One region of the Cytobacillus gottheilii genome, then DNA from elsewhere that is predicted to be linked to it. Evidence: predicted binding sites of a transcription regulator. Region 1 holds the regulator's gene; each other region holds the start of a gene.
What was found. The regulator Rex, encoded in region 1, represses fermentation and respiration genes when NADH is low (regulators of the CRP and FNR family bind a similar motif). The targets are predictions, from matches to a motif close to TTGTGAAATATTTCACAA.
Positions count from the first base shown of each region.

Region 2: a site for Rex is predicted at 6,161-6,178, ahead of pflB (formate C-acetyltransferase). Genes of this name have one in related genera too.
Region 3: a site for Rex is predicted at 2,475-2,492, ahead of qoxA (cytochrome aa3 quinol oxidase subunit II). Genes of this name have one in related genera too.
Region 4: a site for Rex is predicted at 3,630-3,647, ahead of J1899_RS19245 (TorD/DmsD family molecular chaperone). Genes of this name have one in related genera too.

Region 1 covers NZ_CP071709.1:393,197-401,134, reverse strand. Annotated here, with positions in the region: gene groL (chaperonin GroEL) at 1-1,622, opposite strand, end outside; gene groES (co-chaperone GroES) at 1,679-1,963, opposite strand; gene J1899_RS02130 (CPBP family intramembrane glutamic endopeptidase) at 2,304-3,032, shown strand; gene J1899_RS02125 (YdiK family protein) at 3,029-3,235, shown strand; gene J1899_RS02120 (redox-sensing transcriptional repressor Rex) at 3,293-3,937, opposite strand; gene moaC (cyclic pyranopterin monophosphate synthase MoaC) at 3,962-4,447, opposite strand; gene J1899_RS02110 (ABC-F family ATP-binding cassette domain-containing protein) at 4,613-6,532, shown strand; gene tsaD (tRNA (adenosine(37)-N6)-threonylcarbamoyltransferase complex transferase subunit TsaD) at 6,779-7,807, opposite strand; gene rimI (ribosomal protein S18-alanine N-acetyltransferase) at 7,804-7,938, opposite strand, start outside.
Region 2 covers NZ_CP071709.1:2,502,205-2,510,327, forward strand. Annotated here, with positions in the region: gene J1899_RS12315 (ABC-F family ATP-binding cassette domain-containing protein) at 78-1,697, shown strand; gene J1899_RS12320 (YuzL family protein) at 1,737-1,865, opposite strand; gene J1899_RS12325 (D-alanyl-D-alanine carboxypeptidase family protein) at 1,996-3,186, opposite strand; gene J1899_RS12330 (glycine-rich domain-containing protein) at 3,479-4,429, opposite strand; gene J1899_RS12335 (cupredoxin domain-containing protein) at 4,664-5,116, shown strand; gene safA (SafA/ExsA family spore coat assembly protein) at 5,328-5,945, opposite strand; gene pflB (formate C-acetyltransferase) at 6,263-8,123, shown strand, end outside.
Region 3 covers NZ_CP071709.1:2,542,493-2,550,615, reverse strand. Annotated here, with positions in the region: gene qoxB (cytochrome aa3 quinol oxidase subunit I) at 1-1,358, opposite strand, end outside; gene qoxA (cytochrome aa3 quinol oxidase subunit II) at 1,436-2,362, opposite strand; gene J1899_RS22745 (hypothetical protein) at 2,839-2,967, shown strand; gene J1899_RS12545 (beta-propeller domain-containing protein) at 3,173-5,338, shown strand; gene J1899_RS12540 (acyl-CoA dehydrogenase family protein) at 5,505-6,656, shown strand; gene J1899_RS12535 (glycerol-3-phosphate acyltransferase) at 6,725-7,303, shown strand; gene J1899_RS12530 (M20 family metallopeptidase) at 7,405-8,123, opposite strand, start outside.
Region 4 covers NZ_CP071709.1:3,852,099-3,860,221, reverse strand. Annotated here, with positions in the region: gene J1899_RS19265 (DsbA family protein) at 1-461, opposite strand, end outside; gene J1899_RS19260 (DUF6944 family repetitive protein) at 624-1,259, shown strand; gene J1899_RS19255 (hypothetical protein) at 1,500-1,994, shown strand; gene J1899_RS19250 (nuclease-related domain-containing protein) at 2,500-3,336, opposite strand; gene J1899_RS19245 (TorD/DmsD family molecular chaperone) at 3,672-4,328, shown strand; gene J1899_RS19240 (DMSO/selenate family reductase complex A subunit) at 4,359-6,755, shown strand; gene J1899_RS19235 (DMSO/selenate family reductase complex B subunit) at 6,779-7,351, shown strand; gene J1899_RS19230 (dimethyl sulfoxide reductase anchor subunit family protein) at 7,366-8,123, shown strand, end outside.

The DNA of each region.
Region 1 (7,938 bases):
CCGCCCATTCCACCCATGCCGCCCATATCAGGCATTCCGCCGCCAGCGTTTTCTTCTGGCTTGTCAGCAACTACAGCTTCAGTTGTTAAGAACATAGCTGCAACAGATGCTGCGTTTTGTAGTGCAGAACGAGTAACTTTCGTTGGGTCTACGATACCAGCTTCGATCATGTTAACCCAAGCGCCTGTTGCTGCGTTAAAGCCTGTGCCTACGTCTTCGCGCTTTAAGCGGTCAACGATAACAGAGCCTTCAAGACCTGCGTTGTGTGCGATTGTGCGAACTGGTTCTTCCATTGCACGAAGAACGATGTTGATGCCTGTTGCTTCGTCGCCTTCAGCTTGAAGCTGAGCCACTTTGTTGTATACGTTTAGAAGGGCAACACCACCACCGGAAACGATTCCTTCTTCTACAGCTGCACGCGTAGAGTTTAGGGCGTCTTCGATGCGAAGTTTGCGCTCTTTTAATTCAGTTTCAGTTGCAGCGCCGACTTTCACGACTGCTACACCGCCAGCTAATTTAGCAAGGCGCTCTTGTAATTTTTCGCGGTCAAATTCAGACGTTGTTTCGTCCATTTGAGTGCGGATTTGGTTTACGCGGCCAAGGATTTGCGCGCTGTCTCCAGCACCTTCCACGATTGTTGTGTTTTCTTTTGTTACAACCACTTTAGAAGCGCGTCCTAGTGCGTCAATACCAGCAGATTTCAGGTCACGGCCAAGCTCTTCAGTGATCACTTCACCGCCAGTAAGAATTGCGATATCTTCAAGCATTGCTTTACGGCGATCACCGAAGCCAGGAGCTTTAACAGCAACAGCGTTGAATGTGCCGCGAAGTTTGTTTACCACAAGAGTAGAAAGTGCTTCTCCTTCTACATCTTCAGCAACTAGTAATAATGGCTTGCCTTGCTGTACAACTTGCTCAAGTACAGGAAGAACCTCTTGGATGCTGGAGATTTTCTTGTCAGTGATTAAGATATATGGATTTTCTAAAACAGCTTCCATTTTATCTGTGTCAGTTACCATGTATGCTGATGCATATCCGCGGTCAAATTGCATACCTTCAACCACATCAAGCTCAGTTGTGAAGCCTTTAGATTCTTCAATTGTGATCACGCCGTCGTTGCCAACGCGCTCCATTGCTTCAGCGATTAATTGGCCAACTTCTTCGTCAGCAGCAGAGATTGCAGCAACCTGTGCAATGGACTCTTTGCCTTCGATTGGCTTAGAAATAGCTTTTAACTCTTCAACAGCTGTAAGAACCGCTTTTTCCATTCCTTTGCGGATCCCCATTGGGTTTGCACCAGCTGTTACGTTTTTAAGACCTTCGCGGATCATTGCTTGAGCAAGAACCGTTGCAGTTGTAGTACCGTCACCAGCAACATCATTTGTTTTGCTTGCTACTTCTGCAACAAGTTTTGCACCCATGTTTTCGAATGCATCTTCAAGTTCGATTTCTTTCGCGATTGTCACACCGTCATTTGTAATTAACGGAGAACCGAATTTTTTCTCAAGAACCACGTTGCGTCCTTTTGGTCCAAGAGTTACTTTTACTGCATCTGCAAGTGTATCAACCCCGCGCAGCATAGAGCGGCGAGCTTCTTCACTGAATTTAATCTCTTTTGCCATTTGTAATAACCTCCTCAAAGATTTTAAAGTAATATAAGTCTAAGTCTATTTTTGATTTATCCGATTACTGCAAGAATATCGTTTTCACGCAGAATTAAATATTCTTTGCCTTCGTATTTAACTTCAGTTCCAGCATATTTTGAGAAGATAATGCGGTCGCCATCAGCAACTTCCAATGCAACACGCTCACCATTTTCAAGCACGCGTCCAGTACCAACCGCTACGACTTTGCCTTCCTGCGGCTTTTCCTTTGCAGAGTCTGGAAGCACGATACCGCTTGCAGTTTTTTCTTCAGTTTCAACAAGCTCGATAATAATTCGATCACCTAGTGGCTTTAACAAGTGAAACAACCTCCTCAATCATTATGTAGTGATTTATTTATTAGCACTCTATCGACTTGAGTGCTAACACATTTATTATATTAATAGTTCTGACTTTTATTTGCAAGCATGATGCTGTATTTTTCATAAAAAATTTTAGTCTTAAAAAGGAAGTCTATTATTGCCTGCGCCAGAGTCCAGAGAGATCCATTTCTGGCAACCTCTTCATTATATACATTCCCATTCTTTTTATGCATAAAGGCTGTTCAAGGTATCCTTCTATTTGAAAGAAGCTCCTCTTTATGAGTAAAATGGTTAAAAGAGCATTTGCTTGATTCTATGTCATAAGGGAGATCATCATTTGAAAAAAGAATACTGGATTATTTTAATTGTGTATATTGCCATGCAGCTTTCCTCCATTGTCGGCTTGCCGCTTATGGTATTTGGAAGTGAGCTTATAACTGGCACTCGAATGGATGAAGGGACGGCCGTGTCTTCTTGGCTTGTGATTAGCTTTTCGCTAGCGCTCATCATCATTCTTTTCCTGCTGCGAAAGGATATGAAAGTGGAGCGTAGTTTATCTGAGCAATCATCCGTTGTAAAATCGATCGCCTGGGCCATTGGCGGGGTGTTTTTAGCACTGATTGCACAATCTGTTGCTGCAAATATTGAATATATGATTGGCATTGAAATGGGGTCAGAGAACACACAGCAAATCATGAGTATCATTGAAACGTCTTCAATTGTTATCATTGTTGTGTCGATTATTGGACCGATTTTGGAGGAAATCATTTTCCGGAAGATTATTTTCGGCAGCCTGCATAAACGCTTCAATTTTTTCATATCAGCGCTCCTTAGCTCTGTCATCTTCGCGGCAGCACATACTGAATTTGAACATCTGCTTCTCTATTCAGCGATGGGGTTCACGTTTGCCTTTCTATATGTAAAAACAAAGCGGATCCTTGTGCCGATCTTTGCTCACGTGGCCATGAATTCTCTTGTAGTCGTCATGCAGCTTAATATGGAAGAAATCGAAAAATGGCTGGAGGAAATGGAACAAGTGGCCGCATTTTTTGGAGGGGTACTATGAGAAGAACTCCTCTGTTTTCAGGCATCATTTATTTGATCCTTGGAATACTATTTGTCTACATCGCTATTCAAAGTCTTCAGCAAAACGGAGAGTGGGGATTCATAACAAACCTTCTCATTATCATTGCTACCTTTGACATTGGAGCTGGCCTCAAAATGATCAGCTTCCACTTTAAGCTTAAAAATCTTGAAAACAAAAAATGAGCCTTTATTAGGGCTCATTTTTATTTTGAATAAGACATGCTTTCCTAGAGGGATCTCCTACATATCTGCCGGGTAATGTTTTAAGAAATAAATTAATGATTGCAATTCCACGGCTAAGTCGATATGGTGAACCCTGATTGCTGGAGGCACAGTTAATCTAGCAGGAGTAAAGTTTAAAATTCCTTTTACTGTGCTTTGTGAAATTCTATCTGTAATCGTTTGGGCATGCTGTGAAGGTACAGTTAAGATCACAACTTGGATGTCATTTTCTTCAATGACCTTCTCAAGATCGTCCATATGATAAACGGATACATCCCCAATTTTTTGATTAACTTTATCGGGCGAAACATCAAAGCCCACTTCAATTTTTGTATTGTTGTTTTTTAAGAAGTTATAGTTTAATAAAGCAGTCCCCAGATTACCAACACCAATTAAACCAACCTTTGTTACTTCATCTTGGTCGAGCGTTTTTCTAAAGAAGGACAGCAGATAATTCACATTGTAGCCATAGCCTTTTTTTCCAAGTGCTCCAAAGTAAGAAAAATCCCTTCTGATCGTGGCAGAATCAACTTTTACAGCATCACTTAATTCCGCAGACGAAACCCGAAGCTTACCTGATGCATGCAGATTTTTTAAAAATCGATAATACAGCGGTAATCGCTTTGCAGTAGCCTGCGGAATTTTGGTTTGTTCTGTTGACATCATTGTACCTCCGTATTCTCCGTCCTACTCCGTTCTTTTAAAATCCCCATTTTTGCCGCCTGTTTTTTCTAGTAAGTAGGTTTCCCCTATGATCATCCCTTTATCGACGGCCTTGCACATATCATATACAGTCAGCGCACAAGCTGAAGCAGCTGTTAACGCTTCCATTTCAACACCTGTGCTTCCTTTTGTTTTGGCAGTAGCCGTAATTTGCAGAATATGATCAGAATCTGTCAGCTTCCATTCAAAAGAAATGTCCACACTTGTAAGCATGATTGGGTGGCACATTGGAATAATGTCAGATGTTTTTTTACTTGCCATAATTCCGGCAACTTGTGCAACGGCTAATACGTCTCCTTTTTTCATACTGTTAGACGTAATCTTGTCGTATATGACCTCATTTACTTTTATACTTGAATGGGCAATAGCTGTGCGAACGGTTTCGGCTTTTTCGCCAATATCAACCATCTTAGCTCTGCCTTCTTCATTAAAATGCGTTAAATCTCCCATATACTAACACCTCACAACAGAATCATACACTATTTTAGGTGCATTTGTGTATAGTTTGTATTGATATTCACATATTTATTTGCAAATTTCTTCAAATAACGTCGGTTTATTGCCGAACCTAAGCGGAATACGATACACTTGTCTTATATTGCAGAGGTGAAAATCATGATACTATTACAAGTTAATCAGCTCAATAAAAGCTTTGGTGCTGATCCAATTTTAACGAATATAAAAATGGAAGTGCAAACAAGAGACCGCATTGCGCTCGTTGGACGAAACGGGGCAGGCAAATCGACTTTATTAAAAATAATCGCTGGCCATATTTCTTATGACAGCGGGGAAATCATGAAGCCAAAGGAAGTAGAAATCGGCTATTTGGCGCAAAATACAGGACTTGAATCTGAACTGACAATTTGGGATGAAATGCTGACTGTTTTTGCTTCATTACAGCAGCAAGAAAAAGAATTGCGTTCATTGGAAGAGAAAATGTCTGATCCTAACGCAATGAGCAATGAAGAAATGTATAATCGCATTTTAAAAGAGTATGATCGCCTTCAGGTCAGCTTTAAAGAGAATGGCGGCTACCAGTATGAAGCAGATATCCGCTCGATTTTACACGGCCTGAACTTTCACACCATAGGATATGATGCGAAAATATCATCTTTAAGTGGCGGACAGAAAACACGGCTTGCACTCGGTAAGCTGCTCTTAACAAAACCTGATCTGCTCATTCTTGATGAGCCAACAAACCATTTGGACATCGAGACCCTTTCATGGCTCGAATTTTACCTGCAGAGCTATGAAGGAGCTATTTTAATTGTTTCGCATGACCGGTACTTCCTTGACAAGGTTGTTACGCAGGTTTACGAAATCTCCCGTCATCAGATCAAAAAGTTTACCGGAAACTACAGCCGCTACTTAGATCAGAAAGCTGCAGATTTTGAACGTGATATGAAGCAGTATGAAAAGCAGCAGGAAGAGATCTCAAAGCTACAGGACTTTATTCAGCGGAACCTTGCACGTGCCTCTACGACTAAAAGAGCACAGAGCCGCCGTAAACAATTAGAACGAATGGATGTAATGGATCGTCCCCTTGGCGATGAGAAATCAGCATCTTTTGGCTTTCAAATTGACAGGCAATCAGGCAATGATGTGCTGCAGGTTATGGATCTCGCTATTGGCTATGCAGGTGAAGCAGTTTCTGAAAACCTTTCATTCCGGATTACTAGAGGAGACAGTGTCGCTTTAGTGGGACCCAATGGAATTGGGAAATCTACTTTGCTGAAGACGATTATTGAAAACCTTCCAGCCTTACAAGGTAAGATCCTGCACGGTTCCAATGTAACGATTGGGTATTATGATCAGCAGCAAGCAGAGCTTACATCCAATAAGCGTGTTTTAAATGAACTTTGGGACGATTATCCGCAAATGCTGGAAAAAGACGTCCGAACCGTTTTAGGTAACTTTCTTTTTTCAGGAGATGATGTATTAAAAACCGTGTCTACGTTAAGCGGCGGCGAAAAAGCGCGTCTTGCTTTAGCCAAATTAATGCTGCAAAAATCTAATTTTCTAATACTGGACGAGCCTACCAATCACCTGGACCTAGACAGTAAAGAGATTCTGGAAAATGCTTTAATTGATTATCCCGGTACCATCTTATTTGTCTCTCATGACCGCTATTTCATTAACCGCATTACATCAAAAGTAATTGAACTGTCAAAAGAGGGTGCGGAGGAGTTTCTCGGGGATTACGATTATTATGTGGATAAAAAGAAGGAGCAGGAAGAGCTTGAAAAGTTTGATGCTGTTTCTGCAGCTGCTGAATCTGTATCTTCGACTGAAAAAAATAATTACCAATTAGATAAAGAAGCCAAGAAACTGGAACGGCAGCGAAAAAGAAGAATAGAAGAGATCGAAAAACAAATCGAGCAGCTTGAGCTCAAAATAGAAGAATTCGATCAACTTTTATGTGATCCTGAGGTTTATCAAGACCATGAGAGGGTACTAAAGATAACAACAGATAATGATCTGGCAAAACTTGAGCTTGAGACCCTTCTTGAAGAATGGACTGAGCTAGCAGATTAATTATCGTACCCCCTTTAGACATTAATATTCTCTAAAAAAGAACCGGGACTATTGTCATCTCGGTTCTTTTTTTATCCACAAATTTATTAACAAACCAACCCTTGAAAAATAAGTATTCCACACACTTTTCCACAATATCCACAAAAAGTTGTTCACTTATCCACATATCCACTATATTTTTCTGAAAATTAATTTATTTATCCACAAAAAATAGCCCCTGTATGAACAGGGACTTTTTCCTACTGTTTAAGAATTGTGGATAGATATATCGAGACCAGGATTAGCATTGAGATTTAACTGTGATCTTATCCCTTTATCATAATAAATACTGCCAGCAGCTGCAATCATTGCTGCATTATCCGTACATAATGATAAAGGAGGGATGACCAGATCAATCTCTTCAAGAGGTTCAAAGGTTTCCTGTAAGGCTGCACGCAGGCCTTTATTAGCAGCTACTCCCCCAGCTAATAAAACTTGGTTAACCTTATAGGCCTTTGCTGCCTTTGCTGCTTTTGTGACAAGTACATCAATCACACTTTGCTGAAAACTGGCAGCTAATGCTTCCGGTTCTATTTTTTCTCCCCGCTGTTCTGCATTGTGGACAGTGTTGATAACTGCTGATTTTAAACCGCTAAAGCTAAAATCATATGAATCCTCTTCCAGCCATGCACGCGGCAGCGGAATTGTTGGCTCGCCTAATTGTGCAAGCCTGTCAATATGAGGTCCGCCTGGGTAAGGCAGATTCAATGTTCTCGCTACCTTATCATAGGCTTCACCAGCAGCATCATCTCGTGTTTCACCGATTACTTCGAAATGACCGTGCTCTTTCATATAAACAAGCTCTGTATGTCCTCCAGAAACGACTAGTGACAGCAGTGGAAACTTCATCTCTGTCAATAAGCGGTTCGCATAAATATGACCTGCTATGTGGTGAACACCAACAAGCGGAATATTATGTGCAAATGCCAGAGCTTTTGCCGCATTAACTCCTACCAGCAGAGCACCCACCAGCCCAGGCCCTTCCGTGACAGCAATGGCTGTTAAGTCAGAGAACGTAATATCTGCTTCCTTCATCGCCTCTTCAATGACAATTGTCATTTGTTCAACATGATGTCTGGAGGCAATTTCCGGAACTACGCCGCCAAATCTTTTATGACTTTCTATTTGAGAAGAGACGATATTCGAAACGATCTCTTTTCCATTTTTCACAATTGCTACAGCTGTTTCATCACAGCTTGTTTCAATTCCCATTATCCATTGATTTTGCTCACTCATAAGTTCACCCACATTACTAAAGCATCTTCTTGAAGATCTGTATAATAATTTTTGCGAATGCCTCCATCTTGGAAACCAAGTTTGCGGTAAAGTGCTTGTGCAATATGGTTGGAGACACGCACTTCAAGTGT
Region 2 (8,123 bases), 2.1 Mb from region 1:
TTCGTTAATTCCTTTATAATCTGCACTGTAAATGTTATAATTCTAGAGATTATGTACATTTGGAGGAATTTAAATAAATGTTAAGTGTTAGCAATGTCAGTCTTCGTTATGGAGATCGTAAGCTTTTTGAAGACGTTAATATTAAATTTACACCTGGGAACTGCTACGGTTTGATCGGAGCAAATGGTGCGGGAAAATCTACCTTTTTAAAAATTGTTTCTGGTGAGATTGAATCCCAAACTGGTCAGGTTTCATTGGGACCAGGCGAACGTCTGGCAGTTTTGAAGCAAAACCATTTTGAATACGAAGAACACGAAGTTTTAAAAACCGTTATTATGGGTCATGCTCGCTTATATGAAGTTATGCAAGAGAAGGACGCAATTTACATGAAAGCTGACTTTACAGACGAGGATGGTATGAAAGCAGCTGAACTTGAAGGTGAATTCGCTGAACTTAATGGATGGGAAGCAGAGTCTGAAGCAGCTATTTTGCTAAAAGGATTAGGTATTGAAGAAGATCTTCATACGAAAACAATGGCTGATCTCTCTGGTTCTGAAAAGGTGAAAGTTCTTCTTGCTCAAGCTCTATTTGGTAAACCAGATGTACTACTTCTTGATGAGCCGACAAACCATTTGGATATTAAGGCGATACAATGGCTTGAAGAGTTCTTAATTAATTTTGAGAATACTGTTATCGTTGTCTCTCATGACCGTCACTTCTTAAATAAAGTTTGTACGCATATTGCCGATTTAGATTTCGGAAAAATTCAAATCTATGTAGGGAACTATGATTTCTGGTACGAATCTAGCCAGCTTGCACAGAGAATGGCTTCTGATGCAAACAAAAAGAAGGAAGAAAAAATAAAAGAACTGCAAAACTTTATTGCTCGTTTCAGCGCTAATGCTTCAAAATCGAAACAAGCTACTTCCCGTAAGAAGCTGTTAGATAAAATTACATTAGATGATATTAGACCATCATCCCGCCGTTATCCTTTTGTAGGTTTCACACCTGACCGTGAAATCGGGAACGACCTTCTTCGTGTTGATGGAATCAGCAAAACGATTGATGGTGTCAAAGTACTTGATAACATTAGCTTTATTATGAATAAAGACGATAAAATTGCCTTAGTCGGCACAAACGAATTAGCAAAAACAACCCTCTTTAAAATCCTTGCAGGAGAAATCGAGCCTGATGAAGGTACTTTCAAGTGGGGTGTTACTACATCACAATCTTATTTTCCTGGCGATAACTCGAAGTATTTTGAAAATAGTGATGTGAATCTTGTTGATTGGCTGCGTCAATTTTCGCCTAACGATCAAAGCGAAAGCTTCCTGCGCGGTTTCTTAGGCAGAATGCTCTTTTCTGGGGAAGAAGTTTTGAAAAACGCAAATGTTCTTTCCGGAGGAGAAAAAGTTCGTTGTATGCTCTCAAAAATGATGCTTAGCGGCTCTAATGTCCTGATGCTTGATGAGCCGACAAACCACCTTGACTTAGAATCCATTACTGCATTAAATAATGGGTTAATTAATTTTAAGGGATCAATGATCTTTGCTTCGCATGACCATCAATTTATTCAGACCATTGCTAATCGTATTATTGAATTAACTCCTTCTGGAATTATCGACAAGCAAATGACTTACGATGAATATCTTGAAGATCATGATTTGCAGAAAAAGGTAGCTGGAATGTATAAATAATACCGAAGGAGTCAGCAAATAGGCTGACTCCTTTTTTTATCAATGCTTTTTTGTTTTATGACGGGCTGATGATGAACTAATGCCTGATTCCGACTGTGTCGTGCCCTGCCCTTTTACTTCAGGAGCACTTAATCCGGTCTTTGATGGATCCTTCTTTCGCTTTCCCATTTCTAACACCTCCATTCTTATAGTTCTTCTATGGCTCTTTTTTATTCTTCAAAAGAAATTCTGGCATCCTGCTTCAAAAAATAAAAAAAGAGAATTGCTCATAAAAGCAATTCTCGCCAGACTATAGTTCCTAAAGTCTTTTTAATTTACGGACGCCGACTATAATCATTACAAGAATTCCAGCAGCTAAAAATGCATTCACAACCCAGTTTTTATTATCCTCGCTTTTTTCTTCAGCTAGAGGAGGCGCTGCACTTTTTAAATGCTGTGATATATTCTCTTCTGAAGGTTTACGGTGAAGCTGAATGGACTGCACATACGTACGATCCTCATTAAAAAATTGCAGCTCTCCATTATCTGATAACTCTTCCCTATACTCATTGTTGGATGGAACGGTAACTTCAATTGTTTGTCCATTTGTTGTATAGACATTTTCTTTATCCTGATAGACTTCATTTTTATCGATACGTTCATGGACATAGGTATTAAATCCATAATCAAAAATCTTTATTGTGTCTTGATAGATATCACGCTTGAAATCGGCTTTTAGGGCAATAGCGGTTAAATTTAATGACCCGTTAGAGGCAGTTGTAGCCAGCGTTTGCTTTGATTCATTTACAAATCCAGTTTTTCCGCCTGTCACCCATTCGTATGGATACTGACCTAGTAGCATTAAATGGTGCGTATATAAAGTAGTATCCCACGATTCTCCCAGCCACTTCAATTCTGTTTCACCAAAAATGGCTCGAAAGGTTTCATTTTGCATTGCATAATTCGTAATTAAAGCTAAATCTTCTGCAGTTGTATAATGATCATCGCTGTATAAACCATGTGGGTTAGTAAAATGAGTGTTTTTCACTCCTATTTTTTCTTCTAAGAATTCATTTAAATGTTTTGAAAATTGATCGATATTTCCGTCAGTGTATTCAGCAATTGTCCATGCTGCATCATTTCCCGAGTTAATTAGCATTCCCTGAAGCAGTTTCAAAAGAGAAACCTGCTCTCCTTCTTCTAAATAAACACGAGTACCAACAACATTTCTTGCAGCCTCACTAACAGTCACAATATCTGATAAATCTCCTTTTTCGAGTGCGTAGATCGCAGTAGCTATTTTCGTTAAGCTCGCAGGAGCCATTTTTTCCTGTGCATTTTTCTCATAGAGGATTGCACCTGTATCTGAATCCATTAAAATAGCGGCTTCGCTGACGATTTCAGGATGCCCTTCTTTTTTTTCTTCAGAAATTTCATTTTCAGCGTAAGTGTAAGTTGAAAAAGGAATCATAATTAAAGATATTAGAACAAATAATATTAGTTTCTTCACAAATAAACACATCCAATACTTAGCCTTTAACCTTTATAGATTGTACCAAAATATTGTCTGTGATTTATAAATGAAATTAAATTGTTAATAAAATGAAATGTTTCTTCCTTTTTTTGAAAAAAATGAGAATTAGTAAGTTTAATGTCCTATTTGAAGTCTCTGTATCTAATTCTTTTTACTTAGATTCTTACCATAAAAGAGATACCTCCGCATATTTTATTTGATTACAATTAAAAAAACCTGTCTAATGACAGGAATTTTAATATTGGCATCTGGTCAGTGTTATCGCTTATTAACTGCTGCACCCTCCGCCGCCGCAGCTCGAACAGCTTGAACCTCCACCGCTATCTGAATCTGATGAACTGCTGCACCCAAACCCGGAGCAGGATGATCCTCCTCCTGCATAGTGATCCTTCGTCATTTCTTTCGGCATGTATTCATGCATATGATCTTCAAAAAGATCAGGTTCGTATAGAGAATAAAAGATAATCGCACTCGAAGCATACATATATACTTGAGATTTGTCCGTCCCTTTTTCAAGGGTCAATAAATCTCCATTGTTCATTAAACGATTCGCTTCATTCATTTCATCTTTCATCTTGTGAATTAGATACATTTTTACATCCATGTATTCTTTGCCTGTATTAAAATATTTTTCAAGCAACGCTTCTTCATCCTTATTGCGAAAATCACTAAGAATTTCTTTTTTCATTGGATGTTTAAGAAATGCTCCCCAAATGATCTTACTGTTTTCTTCTACGTTAAATAAACTTAAATAGACCCAATCAAAAAATGCACGTTCTCCAGGAATTGGAGCAGTATTTAAGTTTGGCGCATGGTGTAAATATCCTCCAAAGAACGAATTGCAAAATTGCTGATACTCTCTTGTAAACATCAGCATTTCATGCCAGACCTCATCAGCCTTTGCACTGAACATTGGAACAGATTTTAGAATGGCATTCATGACAAAATACCTTTTCAGCTCATAAATTGCCCAGTCAACCTGAAGAGAAGACGTTTTTGGAAACTCTCTTAATACTCTGTTAAGCACATTGTCTTCATACGAAAATGGCAGTGACTGCTCAAGTTTTTCTTCAATTGGCATTGCAGCTGTTATTTGCAGGCCTAAATCATCTGGTACTGGTGTTTTCTTTAAAGTCCCAATTCGTTTTTTAGGTCTGTTTGTTGCTGTAAGGATCACAGCTAAGAAGATCATTATAAAAATAACAATAAAAAATTCCATGCCTCTCCCCCATTTCTTTAGAAAAACATCAAAATTAAAGGAACTGGTATTTAACCATAAGTTATATTTAAATTTTTACACTTTTCCCTCTTTTTGTCTACATGGAAATCACTATGTTCATGTTAAAAAAATGTTTTCTAGATTTTCTAAAAAAAAACATGAAAATAGACAAGTTTGCCTGTCTATTTCGCATACCTTTATAATGGACAAACTATTTGAGGGGGAGAATAAGGAATGACATTTTTTGTATTAAAAAAGAGAACAATTATCTTGTTTTTGGCTGTGTTAACTGTAGTTGCAAGTGCAGCAGCAGTTATTTACACAAGATCTGAAAATGTTACTGCATTCAGTCCTGCTGCAGGTGAGAATGTCAGAGACATTCACATGGTAACAGGCGAATTTACAACAAACACTGCTGATGGAAAAGAGATGGAAGTTTACCGCTGGGATCCCGGTACCATATTTGTTGAAAAAGGCGAAAATGTAAATTTGAAAATTTTAGGTGTTAATGGAAGTGAGCATCCATTTTACATTGAAGGTACAGACATAAAAGGTGTTGTTAAAAAAGGAGAGGAAACCGTAGTACCATTAAATTTTGCAAAAGAAGGAACATATAAGCTCATTTGTAATGTTCATTCCCACCATGAAAATCATGGTACGATGATTGCATATATCGTGGTAGATTAAAAAATTGACAGATTGTAATATTTTATCAAGTTACCTTATTAAGACAAAACCAGAAAGAAAACGGCTTAGTTTGATTCCACATACATTTTCACATCAATTACCTGCTTCGCATAATCATTCTCAGCTGCTCATTTCCAACTATTTAATATGCAAAAAAGGATGTCCTCAATTTAGATTGGACATCCTTTTTAATGGATAAATACTAATCTTTTTATTTTGAAATAAACATCTGTGTCCAGTAATGGCCATATGATCCGCCTTTTACGTAACCAACACCCATTTGCGTGTAGCTTGAAGAAAGAATATTTTTACGGTGCCCTTCACTATTCATCCACGCAGTCACAACTGCTTGGGCTGAAGTTTGACCTGCAGCTATATTTTCACCAGCTGTTTTATACGTGATTCCAAAGTTTTTAATCATTTGAAATGGTGTACCATACGTTGGTGAATTATGGTCAAAGTAATTCTTATTAATCATATCTTGAGATTTGTATCTAGCAACTCTTGCAAGCTCCCAATTTGATGTTAATGGTTTTAAACCATATTTGGCTCTTTCTTGATTTACCAGCTTTAAAACTTCTTCTTCAATCGTTAATGTAGAAGCTGATAAAGATGGTATATTAAGCTTTTGACCAGGATATATCATATTAGGATTTGAAACAGATGGATTTGCACTTATAATCTCAGAAACTCCAACCTGATATTTTAACGCAATTTTCCACATCGTGTCTCCTGTCTGAACACTGTGTACAGACGCTGCAGATGCTGAGGTATAAATTCCAAAGACTAGAGTAACAGACAACATGAAAGTTAGAAGTAGTTTTTTCATAGTCTTAATTAAAACAGATAACTTGCTAATTAAATAGCGGTAAATGTTGCCGAAGTTGCCTAAATTCATTAAAGTCCCCCATAGATTACTATATATAACAGTTCATGTTTTATGACCTATTAATATAATACAGTTATTTATTTATCACTACGTTCATAGTGTTAAATAAATAACAAATCTATATTTACCAAGTGTTCACAATACGTTCATAATTATTGTGATTGTTTTCACAATAAATCTGTTATACTCAAATTGTAGTTAAGTTGTATCAACTGTTATAAGATATTTAAAATCATTTTTACAGAGGTGACTTGATAATGAAACAATGGAATGGTTTTACTGACGGCAAATGGAATAAAGAAGTAAATGTCCGCGATTTTATTCTTCAGAATTTTAAGCCTTATGATGGAGATGAGTCATTCTTAGTCGGTTCAACTGATGGAACTGACCAATTATGGGAACAAGTTATGGATCTTACAAAGCAGGAGAGAGAAAATGGCGGTGTCCTTGACATGGATACTGAAATTGTTTCAACGATTACTTCACATGGACCTGGCTATTTAAACAAGGATTTAGAAAAGGTAGTTGGTGTACAAACTGATAAACCTTTCAAACGTTCCCTGCAGCCATTTGGCGGTGTACGCATGGCTGTGCAAGCTTGTGAATCATATGGATTTGAAGCAAGCAAAGAAATGGAAAAAATCTTTACAGAATTCCGTAAAACACACAACCAAGGTGTATTTGATGCTTATTCAGATGAAATGAAATTAGCTAGAAAAGCGGCAATTATTACCGGACTTCCAGATGCTTATGGCCGCGGCAGAATCATTGGTGACTATAGACGCGTAGCTTTATATGGAGTTAACCGCTTAATTCAAGCTAAGAAAGAAGATATCAAAAATTTAAGCAGCGTAATGTCTGAAGAAACAATTCGTCTTCGCGAGGAGCTTTCAGAGCAAGTGCGGGCTCTCAATGAATTAAAACAACTTGCTGCAAGCTATGGCTTTGACATTTCAGAACCTGCAAACAATGCGGCAGAAGCATTCCAATGGCTATACTTTGGTTACCTTGCTGCCATTAAAGAACAAAATGGTGCGGCAATGAGCCTTGGACGTGTATCTACATTCCTTGATATTTATATAGAAAGAGATATCGAGAATGGTACCCTTACTGAAGTTGAAGCACAAGAAATTGTTGATCATTTCATCATGAAGCTTCGTTTAGTAAAATTTGCACGTACACCTGATTATAACGACCTATTCAGCGGAGACCCTACTTGGGTGACTGAATCAATCGGCGGTATGGCAATTGACGGCCGTCCGCTTGTAACAAAAAACTCATTTCGTTTCCTTCATACATTAAAGAACCTTGGACCAGCACCAGAGCCAAATTTAACGGTTCTATGGTCCAAAGATCTTCCTGAAGGATTTAAGAAATATTGTGCGATGATGTCAATTGATACGAGTTCTATCCAATACGAAAATGATGACATCATGCGACCAGAGTATGGTGATGATTATGGAATTGCCTGCTGTGTATCTGCAATGGAAATCGGCAAACAAATGCAATTCTTCGGAGCACGCGCCAATCTTGCAAAAGCATTATTATATGCGATTAACGGCGGCGTAGATGAAAAACTGAAAATCCAGGTAGCTCCTACCTTCTCTCCGATTACTTCTGATGTACTTGATTATGAAGAAGTAATGCAAAAGTTTGATAATGTTATGGAGTGGCTCGCAGGATTATATATCAACACTTTAAATGTAATTCACTACATGCATGACAAATACAGCTATGAGCGAATTGAAATGGCATTACATGATACAGAAATTCTTCGCACGATGGCAACAGGTATCGCTGGATTGAGTGTTGTAGCTGATTCATTAAGTGCCATTAAACATGCAAAAGTTAAAGTAATCCGTGATGAAAATGGAGTGGCTGTTGATTTTGAAACAGAAGGTGAATATCCACAATACGGAAACAACGATGATCGTGTAGACAGCATCGCGGTTGATATTGTAGAAACTTTCATGACAAAGCTTCGCAAACACCAGACATACCGCAATTCATTGCATACAATGTCAATCTTAACCATTACTTCTAACGTCGTTTATGGTAAGAAAACTGGCAACACACCTGATGGCCGCCGTGCTGGTGAACCATTTGCACCTGGTGCAA
Region 3 (8,123 bases), 2.1 Mb from region 1:
GCACTTAATTTTCCAAGTTTTTCGTTTAACATAAAGCCAAACATTTTTGGCCAGTAATAAGTTAAACCTGCAAGCATAGCGAATACTACGCCTGGAATAATAACTAAATGGAAGTGAGCAACTAAGAACATTGTGTTGTGATACTGATAGTCAGCTGCTGACATTCCTAGCATTACTCCGGTAACTCCGCCGATTGTAAATAGCGGAATGAAAAGCAGGGAATAAAGCATTGGTGTCGTAATAACAATTTTTCCTTTCCAGAGTGTAAACAGCCAGTTAAAGATTTTTACACCTGTTGGGACGGCAATAGCCATTGTTGTAATTGAGAAGATACTGTTAACAAACGCGCCTTGACCCATTGTAAAGAAGTGGTGAACCCAAACAAGGAACGAAAGCAATGAAATAATAACCATTGATGCGACCATTGATTTGTAGCCGTAAAGGTTTCTGCGCGCGAAAGTTGAAATGATCTCACTGTATATACCAAACGCAGGCAATACTAAAATATATACTTCAGGATGTCCCCAAACCCAGAACAGGTTGGCCCATAACATGTCCATTCCGCCATTATTCGTTGTAAAGAAATTAGAAGCGAATAGACGGTCAAGTGTACCCATTGCAAGAGCAACTGTTAGTACTGGGAATGCAAAAACGATAATAATATTTGTGATAAAAGCTGACCATGTGAACATAGGCATTTTCATTAAAGTCATGCCAGGTGCTCTCATTTTTAAGATGGTTGTCATAAAGTTGATCCCTGTTGCCAGAGTACCGATCCCAGCAATCTGCAGGGCAATCATATAATAGTTCGTCCCGACTGACTCACTAAACTCGGTTCCTGCTAACGGGAAGTACGAAGTCCAGCCTGCGTCAGGTGAACCGCCGATTACGAATGAGATGTTAAAGAGCATTGCTCCCATGAAAAATAACCAAAAACTTAAAGCATTCAAACGTGGGAAAGCGACATCTCTCGCACCAATTTGCAAAGGTACAACAAAGTTCATCAGTGCCATAATAAATGGCATTGCCATGAACATAATCATAACAACTCCGTGAGTTGTGAATATTTCATTATAGTGCTGTGCATCTAATAATTTGTTCTCCGGCATTGACAGCTGAGCTCTCATCATGATTGCATCAGCGCCACCGCGGAACAGCATAAGAAGCGCAGAAATTAAATACATTATACCGATTCGTTTATGGTCAACAGTTGTTAACCATTCGCGCCATAAATAACCCCATTTTTTAAAGTAAGTTAATCCAGCGATGATGGCAATAACGGTTAACCCAATAGCGACCATGGAAGCGTATATTGCCGGGCTTGGATGCGGTATGGCGAATCGTTCAAAGAATTCCATACGATTTTATCTCCTTTCACGTATAACAAACAAGTTTACTAGCTTTAAATATATAATCTGCCTATTAATGATGATGTTCAGGATTCCTCATGATCGTGGTCTTCATGATCATGATCTTCATGATTTTCTTCATCAGAATCGTCTTCATTACTAGAAGATCCGTGATTATGTCCGCCATGTTCACCTTCAGGAGCTGGAAGGAAGTCAAGATGTGTACCGGTAAAGGTTAATTGACCAAGATGACCTGGTTCAAGTAGTTCATCAAACTTTTCTTCAGTAATAGGTGAAGCTGTATCTTTCACTTCTTCTACCCAGTCGTCAAATTCGTTTTGCGGCATTGCTGTAACATTAAATGTATTCTCAGCAAAGCCTTTACCATTAAAGTTTGCATTTCTTCCCATATATTCACCAGGAACATCTGCAGCAAGGTGCAAAGTGTTAACCATATCGGACATAGCATATTTTTGTCCGCCTAATTGCGGAATCCAGAAACTGCTGATTGTTCCAAAAGAGTATAATTTGAATTCTAGAGCACGGTCAGTTGGAATGTATAGGTAATTTACCGTTTCAATTCCTTCTTCTGGGTAGCTGAAATGCCACTTCCATGCTGAAGATGATGCATAAACAACTAAAGGTTCTTTATCTTCATATCCCGCTGGAGTTGCTTCGACTTTATAGTTGCTTTGCACAGACATAAAAGAGAGAACAGCAACAATCAGGACAGGAATACCAACACAAATTGATTCAACGAGTATGCTGCCTTCAATATGCGGCGGTTCATAATCTTCTTTTTGCTTTGAAGCTCTGTATTTAATTAACATGTAGGCCAAAATACCAAACACAGCCAATACGATAAATAACATGATACTAGCTGAGATGATAATGTCATTTGCCTGTGTTTCTGCTTGCGGGCCTTTTGGATCCAGAACAATTAATTGTTCACACCCTGTAAGCACTGTGGCAATAGTAATAACTAGAAAGAGGATTGCCGATTTAAGTTTCATTATTGTGCTCCTTTCATCAATGAATGAAATATAATTTTCATCATTACTAAACTATAAATTGTTCACATTAACAGTCTCTATATTAGTCTCATATAATGTTAATTACAATCATTTGTGATTTGTGTCACAAAATGTTCATGATTAGGAGACGTGTTTTTGTCACAAAAAGTTCATAAATAGACTAGTAAATGATTGGTAACTCCTGTTTTTTATTAGTATTTTCGATAAACCTAGAGTAATATAAGCTCTTTTAACCCATATTGTAAGAGCAACTAAAGTTTTTTTACTATAATTCATTTCTTATAAAAATTCATTTTAATGCAGTTTAAATATGTACATATCTGGGTAAAATATTTTCAACTATCTATACCCCCAGAAAAAAGTCTTTAACCCCGTATTGTATTGTAAATGTAAAGTTCAATTTATTGTCACAAAATATTCTTTAATGGAGCATTCATGTTACAAGGAGTCTGATTATGAAAATCTTTAATGCGGACATAGACCAAATATTAGATGATACATCCGATATGGCTGATGAAGATCTTTCGCATCTAATCAGACATATAGAAATAGATCTTTTGCTTGATAGTACACAAGATTGGTAATAAAAATTTAGGATTAAGGATTCTTATTGAAAGGAGCTTCGGTAATCACGAAGCTCCTTTTTTATAGTGGTGGCAGTAACAGAAAAGAAAGGGGAGTACACGGAATTCAATTATATATGGCTAAATTAAGCCGCTAAGAATTCTGTTGCTTCATTGTAACCATTTTCCAATTGTTCTCGTCAAAAGGAATAAAGGGGGAAATGCGATGAAAAAGATATGGCTTGTTATGTGCATTTTGCTGCTTGTTCCTGCGGCAATTGCTGCTGTTATTCTGAACACGCAGCTAAAGGTTGTAAGCCAGATTGAAAATGAAAATGTGGAGGTGCTCAGCAATAAAACATGGAAGATTTATTTTTCACGAAAGTTAGATCAAAAAACAGTTAATTCACAAACTGTATCTGTCATTAACGATCAAGGTGAGAAACAAGATATTGACATAAACTTAAGTGATGATCAAAAGAGCATCATTGTTAAACCTCCCGAATCAGGCTATAAAGCAAGAACAGGTTCATACAAGCTATTACTGACAGAGGACATTCAATCAGTGAACGGAAGAAGATTAGCTTCTCAAAAAGAACAGCTTTTTAGTGTTGAGCTTACATTGCCAAAAGCTGAATCCGTTGCTCAAATAAATGACCATTTCCTAAAACTGTTAGAAGATAAAGGGCGTTCAAAAGGGTTTGGACTTTATAGCGATGCAAGTTCTGCAGAGGACAGCAGTATGGAAAGCAGCGGGGAAGGCGGACAGTATTCAGAAACAAATATCCAAGTTGAAGGTGTTGATGAAGCAGATTCGGTAAAAACAGATGGTCAATACATTTACCGGGCAGCAGATGGCGAAGTGCAAATTGTATCTGCTCATCCAGTTAATGAAATGGAAGTCATGTCTGTACTGAAATTCACTCATGATTTTAGTCCGCATTCTCTGTTTCTGCATGAAAAACAGCTTGTTGTATTAGGACACAGTTATAGAGAAAATAAAAAGGGTACTGAAAACAAAGTTCAAGACATTTCTTTTCCCGCATATTATCAAAGTGTAAAAGCAATTGTTTATGATATCGAAAGTAAAAAACAACCAAAAGTAATAAGAGAAGTTGAAGTGGAGGGTTCCTTAACAGCAGCAAGGATGAAGGAAGGAAAAGTATTTATGGTAACAAGTCAATATCCAGATATTTGGATGTTAGAGGAGAAGCCAGATATGGACCTTCGACCAATTTTTAAGGATACTGCAAAAGCGGAATCCTTTGAGCGTGTGGATTTAAAAAATATCAATTATATACCAGAATCAAAAGATCAAAACTTCACCAATATTGCTGTCTTTGATTTGAACCAAAATACCAAAGAAGCAGTAATATCCTCCTTTATTGGCAGCGGTGACAATATGTATATGTCAAAAGATTATCTTTATATGGCTTCGGCTGATTATTCATTAATGCCACTGCGCGAAGAGAGCTTTGAAGATTTTAGTCCGGATACAACGATTTATAAATTTAAGTTTGAAGGTCTAAAAGCCGTTATGATGGCGAGCGCCGAAATAAACGGCACCATTTTGAATCAATTTTCAATGGATGAGCATGATGGTTATTTCAGAATAGCAACAACAAAAGGGAATACTTTCAACGATTCCACCCCTTCAGCTAATAATCTCTACATTTTAGACGAAAACTTAAATGAGACAGGTAATCTTGAGGACCTAGCGAGAGGAGAAAGAATATATTCTGCTCGATTTATGGGTGATAAAATATATATCGTTACCTTTAAAGAAACAGATCCATTGTTTGTTATAGACAGCAGTAACCCAAGGTCTCCTAAAGTTTTAGGCGAGTTGAAGATTCCTGGTTTCAGCAACTATTTACATCCTTATGACGAAAACCATTTAATTGGATTTGGTTATGATACAAGGGTTGAAGCAGGCAAAAACGGAAGCGATCCACTCGTCTTTACTGAAGGTATTAAAATCTCACTATTTGACGTGAGTGACATGAAGAATCCGAAGGAAAAATTCACAGAGATTATTGGCGGAAGAGGAACCTATTCACCTTTAAATTATGATCACAAAGCATTACTTTTTGATAAAAATAAAGATATTTTCGCATTTCCCATTATGGTATATGAAAACATGAAAGATAATCAGTATGATAGTAAATTTACATTTCAGGGTGCTTATATTTATGGTATTGATGTAGAGAAAGGTTTTACAATAAAAGAGATGGTGACACATCAGGATAAAGATGCAATATACGAAGAATGGGAAGATACAATTGATAGACTCGTTTATATTAACAACGTGATCTACGCACTTTCCCCAAATGCCATATCAGCGTATGATATGGATTCCTACAGGAGAAAAAATTTTGTAGAAATCAACTAGGAAGGAAGCGAGACTGCATCTTGGCATGCAGTCTTTTTTAAAATTATTCTAACATAAATAAATTCAAACCAACCTTTGATAACAAACTTGAAGTCACAGTAGTTCACATCAGAAAATAAATCCAGTAAAATAATTATATAATCCGACAGGAAAAGAGGGATTTATAATGAATTTTTTACAAACAAATGATGCCAAAGAGCGTTTGCACTATCTTGAGAAAATAGCTGAAAACTTTCGAACAAGGGCACATATACATGACCAGGAAGGAACGTTTCCTTTTGAAAATATGACTGAGTTAAAGAGGTCCGGCTATACTGCATTGACAGTACCTGCAGAATATGGAGGTAAAGGAATCTCATTATCCGAACTGCTGCATCTGCAGGAGACCATAGCAGAAAGAGATGGATCTACTGCCCTTTCAATTGGATGGCATATGGGGATTGTTCACAACCTATTCGAGAAAAAAGCATGGGATGAAAGCATTCTTCGATGGTTAGCTGGTGAAGTTTTGAATGGTGCCCTTATAAATACGTTGGCAACCGAGCGGCAAACAGGCAGTCCGACACGAGGAGGCAAACCGCATACAACTGCAAAGAAGCACAATAATAAGTGGATCATAAATGGCAGGAAAAGCTTTGCAACCATGTCCCCTGTACTCGATTATATGATCGTAACAGCAACGATTACAGAAACGGAGGAAGTTGGAAGCTTTATTATCCCTGCAAACAAAGAGGGTATTATAATAGAAGAAACTTGGAATAGCGTAGCGATGAGAGGGACGGGCAGTCATGATGTTATTTTCCAGGATGTAGTCATTGATCGTAATTTTCTAGTTGAAAAAATGCAGCAGGGTCCCAAACAGGCTAACGGCTGGCTTCTTCATATTCCTGCGTGTTATCTAGGAATTGCACGGGCAGCTCAATCTTATTCCATCCAATTTGCAAAGGAATATTCTCCTTCTAGTATTAATAGGCCAATTATTGAATTGCCTAATGTTCGTCAAAAACTTGGCGAGATTGAGCTAGAGATCATGAAGTCCCGCTATTTCATGTATGGAGCTGCAAAAGGGTGGGATGAAAGTGAAGCTGAGGAACGAAATACAATGACACCCATTTTATCAGCTGTTAAACATGAAGCTACAAATAGTGCATTGAAAATTGTTGATTTGTCTATGAGAATTGTCGGTGCGCATAGTTTGGCACAAAATAATCCGCTGCAAAGATACTACCGGGATGTTAGGGCAGGTCTGCATAATCCTCCTATGGATGATATGACCATTGAACAGCTTGCTGCGTTTTCAATTGATCAGAAAAAGTAAAACATTTTAAAATAATTGGCAAGGAACATGTTATAATACGGGAAGTATATTTTCGCTAGGAGAACATTATGGTGTTCATTATCTATCTGTTTGCATATTTTACTGGAAATCTTTTGACTGGTGTTTTAATCAGCAGTCTGTTTAAAAAAGGGAATATTAGGGGAACAGGATCTGGTAATCCCGGAGCACGAAATGCAGGACGTTTGTATGGAAAAAAGGCTTTTGTTTTTACGTTTTTAGGCGATGCAGTAAAAGCAGCAATTGTTGTAGCAGTATGTTTTTATTTTCAGTTATCGCCGAGCGAAACGCTATTTGCACTTCTGCTGACTATTATTGGCCATATTAAGCCAATTCTTTTCCAATTTAAAGGCGGAAAAGGCATTTCATCCTTTATAGGAGGAATTCTTGCTTTTGAGCCTTTCATGGCGGTTCTGATTATTCTAGGATTTATTATCTTTTATCCGATTTCTAAAAGTTTTACGATAGCTGGACTTGGTTCTTTTATACTTATCCCATTTACAGCTTATTTTGTTTTTCACATTTCTTTAGAAGAAGCTCTTTTGCTTTTCCTTATCATTTTGGTCGTTATTGTAGCACACGAGAAAGACATAAGAGGTTACTTTATAGAAAAATTCACTTCCATTTAATACATAGCTTAAGCTAAAGCAGCAAAAGACCCGAACGATTAGACAGAAGATGAATACTGCAATCGTTCGGGTTTATCTTTGTTTTCATTATTTAGATAGAATTATTTGTTTTCTAAGGCTTTTCTTTCATGAAATTCTGCAGTAACTGCTGCAAGAGTTTCCGGCTCCGTTACGAGTTTGAGTGCTGTTAAAGCAAGTGCCTTGGCACCTGTAATCAAAGCCTGATCTCCTTTTGGAGAAGCAGCTGCTTCTCGGAATGGAACAGTATGAGGTATAAGGTCACTTGAACCAATCTTAATATAAGGATGGATGGTTGGCACCACTTGACTGATATTTCCTGCATCTGTTGAGCCAAGCCCTTCGCGTACGCCCATGACAGTTTCTCCTAATTCTTCAGCAGCTTCTCTAAATATTTCATCATATTTTTCGTTTGCAAGTAGGTTATCAACTTCATTTTGGAAAGCAATAACATTTAATTTTGCACCAGTGGCTAAGGCTGCGCCTTCTGCAACTGCTTTTACCTTTTCAGTAACTTCATTTAATTTTGCTCTAGTTGCTGCACGAATAAAGAATCTTGCTTTAGCATATTCAGGAATAATATTCGGAGCATCTCCGCCATGTGTGATAATTCCATGAATACGCACATCATCTGTCAGCTGCTGTCTTAATGCATTAATTCCATTGAACAATTGAATAACCGCGTCTAGTGCATTAATGCCTTCGTGCGGAGAAGCAGCAGCGTGTGCAGGTTTGCCGGTATATTCAAAATCAAGCGGATCAACCGCAAGAGAAGGTCCAGTTAAACGTGTTTCACTATTTG
Region 4 (8,123 bases), 1.1 Mb from region 1:
ATTTTATCCACCGTCAGCCATACAGTATCATGATCATTTTCAGGCTGCTCTGCAAATAACTTCTTATGGAAGTCCCAATAGGATTCAGGCTCAAGCTTTAGCACGGCTTCTGCAGCAGCAGAGCCTAATGTGGATTCCTCACCATGAAATAAGACATTGATATAACCAAACTCAACTTGTCCACTCTCTACATAATCATCCACAAGCTGCGGGTAAATGCTTTCTCCCCATGCTTTACATGCTGGGCACTTAAAGTCGCCAAACTCAACGACTTTGACCGATGCGTCTTTTTCTCCTAATCTAGGCTGTGTTTCCAGTGAAGGCTGCTTTGAAAATTCAGTACCGGGTTCATTTTCTTTCTGGTTATTGCTGTTGAGCACAACAAACACCGCAATGGAAGCAAAGACTAGAAGAGTCAAAACAATAATAAATGTATTAGATGATTTCTTTTTCTGTGACATGTATAAATCTCCTTTTCTAGTTGTAGCTTTACTATTTTATCAAATGGCTGAAAACTATTCAAAAGGCCATTAGAAGGATCCGCTTTGCAGGCGAGGCTTGTGAGGTACAAATATCCATACTTCACCATACCATAGTAGCAGCGTCTTATTAGGAGGGAAGGCATGGATCATGCAGGCGAAGGATTACTCATAACAGGAGCATGGCTTCTTGGACTGGGCACATTGTCAGCAGCCATAGGTCAGACCCATGCCACCGTCACACGGACAAAAAAGGGAAAAGAACTGGTCCTTAAGGGAAATGGGATCGAGGCATTGGGCAACTCATTACAGGCGATCGGAAGGTCAAAAGATCCCAACCCGGCAAGTGCTGAATCAACTTACTATTATATCTTGGGCTGCTGGATTGAAGCGGCAGGCAATACCACAAACTCAGTCGGGATACATGTCGAATTAAATGAGTCAGAAGAAGATGGCTGGCGAATTGATGCACTAGGAAGTTCCGTGCAAGGACTTGGCGCAGCATTTGAAGCAGTGGGAGCTTACCTGGCCGCCGACACACCTGCCAGAGAATTGGATATGACAGGAAATAGTCTCGTTTCGCTGGGCTCGATCGTTGAGGCAATTGGCACTGTTTTCTTACTGCAGGAACTGGATGAAGCGGGTGAACACATCCTAATGATCGGGAGCTGGATACAAGTAATTGGAGCTTTTATTTTGATTAAAGCCTTTTCGTTGGAAGCGGAAAATGAGGAGGATGGGGAGAGGCGTACGTTTTCTTTTTATAATAGAGGGAGGTGAGGGCGTTTTAGATGGATTTTGGGAGAGGTGAGTTGTGAAAGAGGGGGGAAACCGTGCGATAAACATAAATATGGAGAATGGTGTGGTGAAAAGGGGAGTATTAAACCTGAGTAATCCAGAATGTGGAAAGTGGTGTCGCGGAAAAGAGAGAAACACCCCTTTAAAATCTAGAATCTGGAAAATAGTGTCGTGAAAAGGGAGAAATACCCCTCTATAATCTAAAATCTGGAAACTAGCGTCGTGAAAAGAGAAGAAACACCCCTCTATAATCCACAATCTGGAAAACGGTGTCGTGAAAAGGGGAGAAACACCCCTCTAGAACCTGGAATTTGGAAAATGGAGTCGCGAAAAAGGGAGAAACACCCCTCTATAATCCGGAATCTGGAAAATGGTGTCGCGAAAAGAGAAGAAACACCCCTCTATAATCCACAATCTGGAAAACGGTGTCGTGAAAAGGGGAGAAACACCACTCTAGAATCTAGAATCTGGAAAATGGAGTCGCGAAAAGAGAAGAAATACCCCTCTATAATCCACAATCTGGAAAATGGAGTCGCGAAAAAGGGAGAAACACCCTCTATAATCCAGAATATGGAAATGGTGTCGCGAAAAGAGAAGAAATACCCCTCTGTAATCCACAATCTGGAAAACGGTGTCGTGAAAAGGGGAGAAACACCCCTCTATAACCTGGAATCTGGAAAAAGGAGTCGCGAAAAGAGAAGAAACACCCCTCTATAATCCACAATCTGGAAAATGGTGTCGTAAAAAAGGGAGAAACACCCCTCTATAATCTAGAATCTGGAAAAAGGAGTCGCGAAAAGAGAAGAAACACCCCTCTTAAATCCAAAATATGGAAAACAGTGTCGTGAAAAGGTAAGAAACATCCCTCTTAAATCCGAAATCTGGAAAATGGTGTCGTGAAAAGGTAAGAAACATCCCTCTTAAATCCGAAATTTGGAAAATGGTGTCGTGAAAAGAGAAAAAACACCCCTCTATAATCCACAATCTGGAAAACGTTGTCGCGAAAAGGGAAGAAACCCTCCTCTATAATCCAGAATCTAAAAAATGGTGTCACCAAAAGCACCCAAACCTAAATCTAGTAAACCAAAAATAACGCACAAATAAGCCTTCAACTATTCAATAATAAAAACACAATATAGCAAAAAAGCCCGTGCAATCACAATATGTATGCACGAGCAAATGAAAAAATCCAAGGCATACCAGAAGACAAACCATTTAAGCATCAAACATAAAAGGATCCTCTTCCACTGCCAGTCAAGCGATAATGCCTCTTGAGTACTCTTTGTACTGTCTTTACAGTCAGGCCTCCAGTCCAATTAGAAATTCCAGCAACAGTGATTTTTTCTTCAGGAAATAGAATTTTAAACTCTTGAACGCACCGTAGTATTGCAGCGCCCAATTTCTCAACAAATCCGCACTGATCACATACCATTTTAGAGTTAGAAGGAAGCATAAACGTTCGGCATACAGGACAAGGTACTCCCTTTTTGAGCGTGTCATAGGAATAGGCAGGAAAACGTGAGTAGGGAGATTTTTCTAGCTTGTAAGAGTTTAATGCAGCAGCGAGTTTATGATGCTGGGCTTTAAGTTTAGTGGAATGGTTATTAATCTTTTGGAGGAATCTCTTAATCTGCGCAGGGAAAATGAGTGGTTGCTGAGGGGTGCAGCCAAATAAATGAAATTCGGGATTTATAAATACACAATAAGATTCTATTGGTATTTTATAGCCAAGCTCGCGGCAAAATTGGTTGAGCAGAAGCTCGCTTCGTTTGAGCTGCTGTAATGGTGATTTGATTTCCGTACCTGTGATGGAGTGCCATTTTTCTTCATCGATTGAAAAATCACCTTCATAATTCTTCACCTCAAATAAGTAGAGTGTCTTTTCAGAGATAAGCAGCGTATCGATTTGAAGTGCATTGGATGATTGGACATCCAGCGTTAAATCTTTGAGTAGAATGAAAGAGCTTGATAGCTCCGTTTCAAGCCAGTGATCAAAGCGTTTTTCCCCGGCATATCCTTTTTCTAAATGATGCTTTTTCTTGAGATCAGGTAAATTCATTCTGCCCTCTAATGATTGCAGAATGATCAGCTCAATTGGTTTATGGCGGTAACAACTAATAATTTTCAACTCCTATCTGATGATTCCCCAGGTTCCCCCTTTATTAATTCTACATTAAAATCCACCTTTCCTTTTCCTTATTCATCCAACATCATGAAGATCTCCTGACATCTGGTGATTTTCATCACTTTTCACCCCGTTTTTCTATTGTCACACTGTACAAAAATTCATTTTTATTTTCGTATCACGGTCCATATTTTTCTGTATGAGAAAATAATATACTTCATTTAAGTTAGTGATTAAGTTCACAATCTTAGACAGGAGTTGATGTGAAAGTGATCCAAACGGGTTTGATGGATGAGGATAAAATCGAATGGATGAACGCCAGAAAATATATGTATCAATTGCTAATAGTTATGTTTTCAGCTCCAATGAGTCAGGAATCTTACAGTCTGATTAAGGATAACGTGCAAACCAATGGTTTCCCTGAAGAAATATCAGACGGTGACTTCCTAAAATCCTTTTTTCAAGAAGAAGAGACTTCTGCGATTCAAAAAACAAGAGAGGATTATTTCCGGCTATTTGTTGGACCTGAATCACTTCCTTGTCCACCATGGGAGTCTGTTTATAGAGGAAAGGATCGAGCATTGTTCGACTATCCAACCTTTGAAGTGAGAGATTTATACAGCTATTTTGGCTTAGAAATGAAGAAGCAGGAAGGACAGCATGATGAAGCAGATGATCATTTAATCTATGAGCTTGAATTTATGAGTATTTTAATTGATCAAGCGCTTGAAGCGGATAGTCCTGCTGAACAAACAGCAGCACTGCTTGGTCAGAAAAAAATGCTGGATGAGCATTTGAAAAAATGGATACCCGATTTTGCTCAAGATATTTTGACTAATGCCAGTTCTCTCTTTTTTCAAGGCTCTGCTAATATACTAAACTCATTTATTCAGTTTGACAGTGAATTAATAAATGAACTGTTTTAATACGATTTTTTTATACGGGAGGTTACAGACATGAGTAATGGATTCTTCAATGAACTAAATGAAAAAAAGATTTCAAGAAGAAAATTTATTAAATGGTCGGGTGCCGTATCAGCCCCAGTGGTTTTAGGAGGAATTGCAACAACTGGAAACATGGTGAAAAAAGCTGGAGCGGAATCAGCTGCAAAAAATGCAGATGAACTTGTGCTCACAACTTGTTCAACGGTTAACTGCGGAGGCCGCTGCCTGATTAAGGCGCATATCAATAATGGCGTGGTTACAAGGTTAACAACAGATACAAAAGCCGATACCTTCGAACTGCCGCAGCTGCGGGCTTGTATTCGCGGAAGAGGATACCGCCAATTTGTGTATAATCCTGACCGTTTAAAATATCCAATGAAGCGTGTAGGCAAGCGTGGAGAAGGGAAGTTTGAACGTATTTCCTGGGAGGAAGCGATTGATTATATTGCAAAAGAGTTAACGAGAATAACAGAAAAGTATGGACCTGCCAGCCGTTACAGCAACTATGCGAGCGGGCACTCAGGAAGTATTATCGGTGCAGGAAACATGATTCAGAGATTATTTGGGCTAACAGGCGGATACTTAGGATTTCACAATTCTTATAGTTCTGCACAAACGACAAATGCAACTCCATTTACGTACGGAACAACCCAAACAGGAAGCACTCTGGATAACCTGTCACATTCTAAAATGATTATCCTTTGGGGCCATAATCCGGTTGAAACGAGATTTGGTGTAACAGATTTTTATGTGCGAAAGGCGAAAGAAAATGGAGTGAAGATTGTTGTTATTGATCCGCGCCAATCTGATACGGCTGTAGCACTTGCTGATGAATGGATTCCGATCGCGCCTACAACAGACGCAGCGATGATGGATGCCATGACACATGTCATCATTACAGAAAACTTATATGATAAGAGCTTTGTCGATCAATATTGTGTTGGTTTTGATGAAAACCATATGCCTGATGGTGTGCCAGAGGGAGAGTCTTTAAAAAGTTACATCCTTGGAGAGAAAGATGGTGTTCCTAAGACACCGGAATGGGCTGAAAAAATTACAAGGGTTCCTGCTTCCACTATCCGCAGACTTGCCAGAGAATACGCAACCAATAAACCATCAGCGCTTATGCAGGGGTGGGGACCGCAGCGGCAAGCATATGGTGAACAATTTGTGCGCGGCGGCACAGTGCTTGCAGCCATCACAGGAAATGTGGGTGTGAAAGGCGGATGGGCATCTGGTGCCGGTTATATCAGTCTAGTTAAAACAACAGCTGTGCCTAAAGGCGATAATCCAGTCGGTTTAACCATTCCTTGCTTCTTGTGGACAGATGCCATTGTGCGCGGAACGGAAATGGGTGCTAAAGATGGTGTGAAAGGATTAGCTGAGGAACAGGATGCATTGCCTGTAAATATGAAAGCCATGTTTAATTTAGCCGGTAATACACTGATCAATCAGCATTCTGATTGTAATAAAACAGCAGAGATTTTAAGTGATGAAAGCTTGCTTGAATTAATTGTTGTCAGTGAAATCTTTATGACACCAAGCGCAAAATTTGCTGATATTTTACTTCCTTCCAATACATTTATGGAAAGATGGGATGTCGGTACAACTTGGGCTCCTTCTCAGCAGGCGATTTTGTCACAAAAATGCATTGAAAACATGTATGAATCGAAATCAGATTATGAGTGGATGACAATGCTGGCTAAAAAGCTCGGTGTTGAGCAGAAATTTACTGAAGGAAGAAAAGAGCTGGATTGGATTAAATGGTCGATAGAAGAATCAAGAAAAACAGATCCCAACTTTCCGACATTTGAGGAATTTAAAAAAGAGGGAATTTATCAAGTCTCATTAGAAGGCAATTCAGTGGTCGCGTTCGAACAGCAGATTAAAGATCCTAAAAACAATAAATTTGAAACACCATCAGGAAAAATTGAGATTTTCTCTAAAGCATTGTGGGACATGAATGACCATGAAGAGATTCCAGCGATTCCAAAGTATATCTCATCCTGGGAAGGGCCTGAAGATCCTTTAACAGAAAAATATCCGCTCCAGCTAATTGGCTGGCATTATAAGCGCCGCTGTCATTCTACGTTTGACAACAATAAGTGGCTGGAGGAAGCCGGTCCGCAAGTGATGTGGATGAATGAGCGGGATGCAGCTGCTCGAAACATAAAAGATGGAGATCGTGTGAAGATCTTTAATGACCGCGGTGAAGTTCATATGCCGGTGAAAATGACTAATCGTGTTATTCCGGGAACGATTGCCATTCCGCAAGGGGCATGGTGGAGTCCGGATAAAAATGGGGTTGATCAGCGCGGAAATGTCAATACGCTGACAAGTCAGCGTCCATCTCCATTGGCCAAAGGAAATCCTCAGCATACAAACTTAGTTGAAGTAGCAAGAGTGTAGAAGAATGAAAGGTGGGAGAGCAAGTGGCTCAGCTAGGCTTTTATATAAATAATGATTATTGTACAGGCTGTAAAGCATGTGTGGTAGCGTGTAAAGATAAAAATGATAATGAGGTTGGTGTCAACTTTCGCCGTGTTTATGAGCATTCCGAAGGTGACTATGTAGAAAGAGATCATGCTGTTATTCAAAATATCCAAACCTTTTTCACATCTATTTCTTGCAACCATTGTGAAAATCCAAAGTGTGTGGAAGGATGTCCAACTGGTGCAATGTATAAAAGAGAAGAAGACGGCGTTGTATTAGTAGACCATGATAAGTGTGTCGGCTGTAAATATTGTGTATGGAACTGTCCTTATGGCGCTCCGCAATACAATGAAGTGCTTGGTAAGATGACAAAATGTGATTTCTGTATTGATTTAATCACTGCTGGTGAAAATCCAGCTTGTGTAGGATCTTGTCCAATGCGCGCCATTGAATACGGACCAATCGAAGAACTGCGGGCTAAATATGGAAATGTCAGTGATATAAAAGGATTGCCTAGTTCATCTATTACAAAGCCAAATCTTGTTATTACTGCACACAGAAACGCTAAATAAAGGAGGGTTAAAAGATGCATGAATGGTCCTTACTGATTTTTACTCTTTGCATGCAGGCTGCTATTGGCGGTACTGTGATGCTCCTGATTTTTTATAAAAAGTTATCAAAACTGGATCCAGAACAACAGTTTCAAGTGATGAAACTGCCGATGGTTGTCATTGCCGGATTATCACTTATTGGTCTGGCGGCTTCCTTTACACATTTGGGTTCTCCAGAAAATGCACTGAACACTATTAGACACTTAGGCTCGTCTTGGATGAGCAGAGAGATCCTTGTAACAGGAATGTTTATTGCCGTTGCTTGCGGAGCGGCGGGGCTTGCATTTATTCAGAAAAAGGTGAACGTATGGCTGTTAGCTGCCGGAGCTGTCATTGGACTCTTTGACATCTATTGTATGGGCGCGATTTATTACAACACACTGGTCAGCGGCTGGAATTCCATTAATACGTATACATCTTTTTATGGAACAGCCTTTGTATTAGGACCAATTTTAATTGTGAGTTTGCTTGTACCTTTCCTAAAGACAAAAAATGAAGAACTTGCGCAAGCTTTTGTAAAAAATGCATTCTACATTGCAATAGGCGGAATAGCCATTCAGCTGATCGGTGTTGCTGTATTCGGCATCACTGCTCCTGAAGTGAACCAAATTGCAGGCGTGAATGCGATGGATGCACTTGAAGGTTATCAGACAACCGTTGCGATTAGATGGATGATTGAAATTGTTGGCATATTCTTCATTGGCTACTTGTCCATTGCAATGAATAAAAAAAT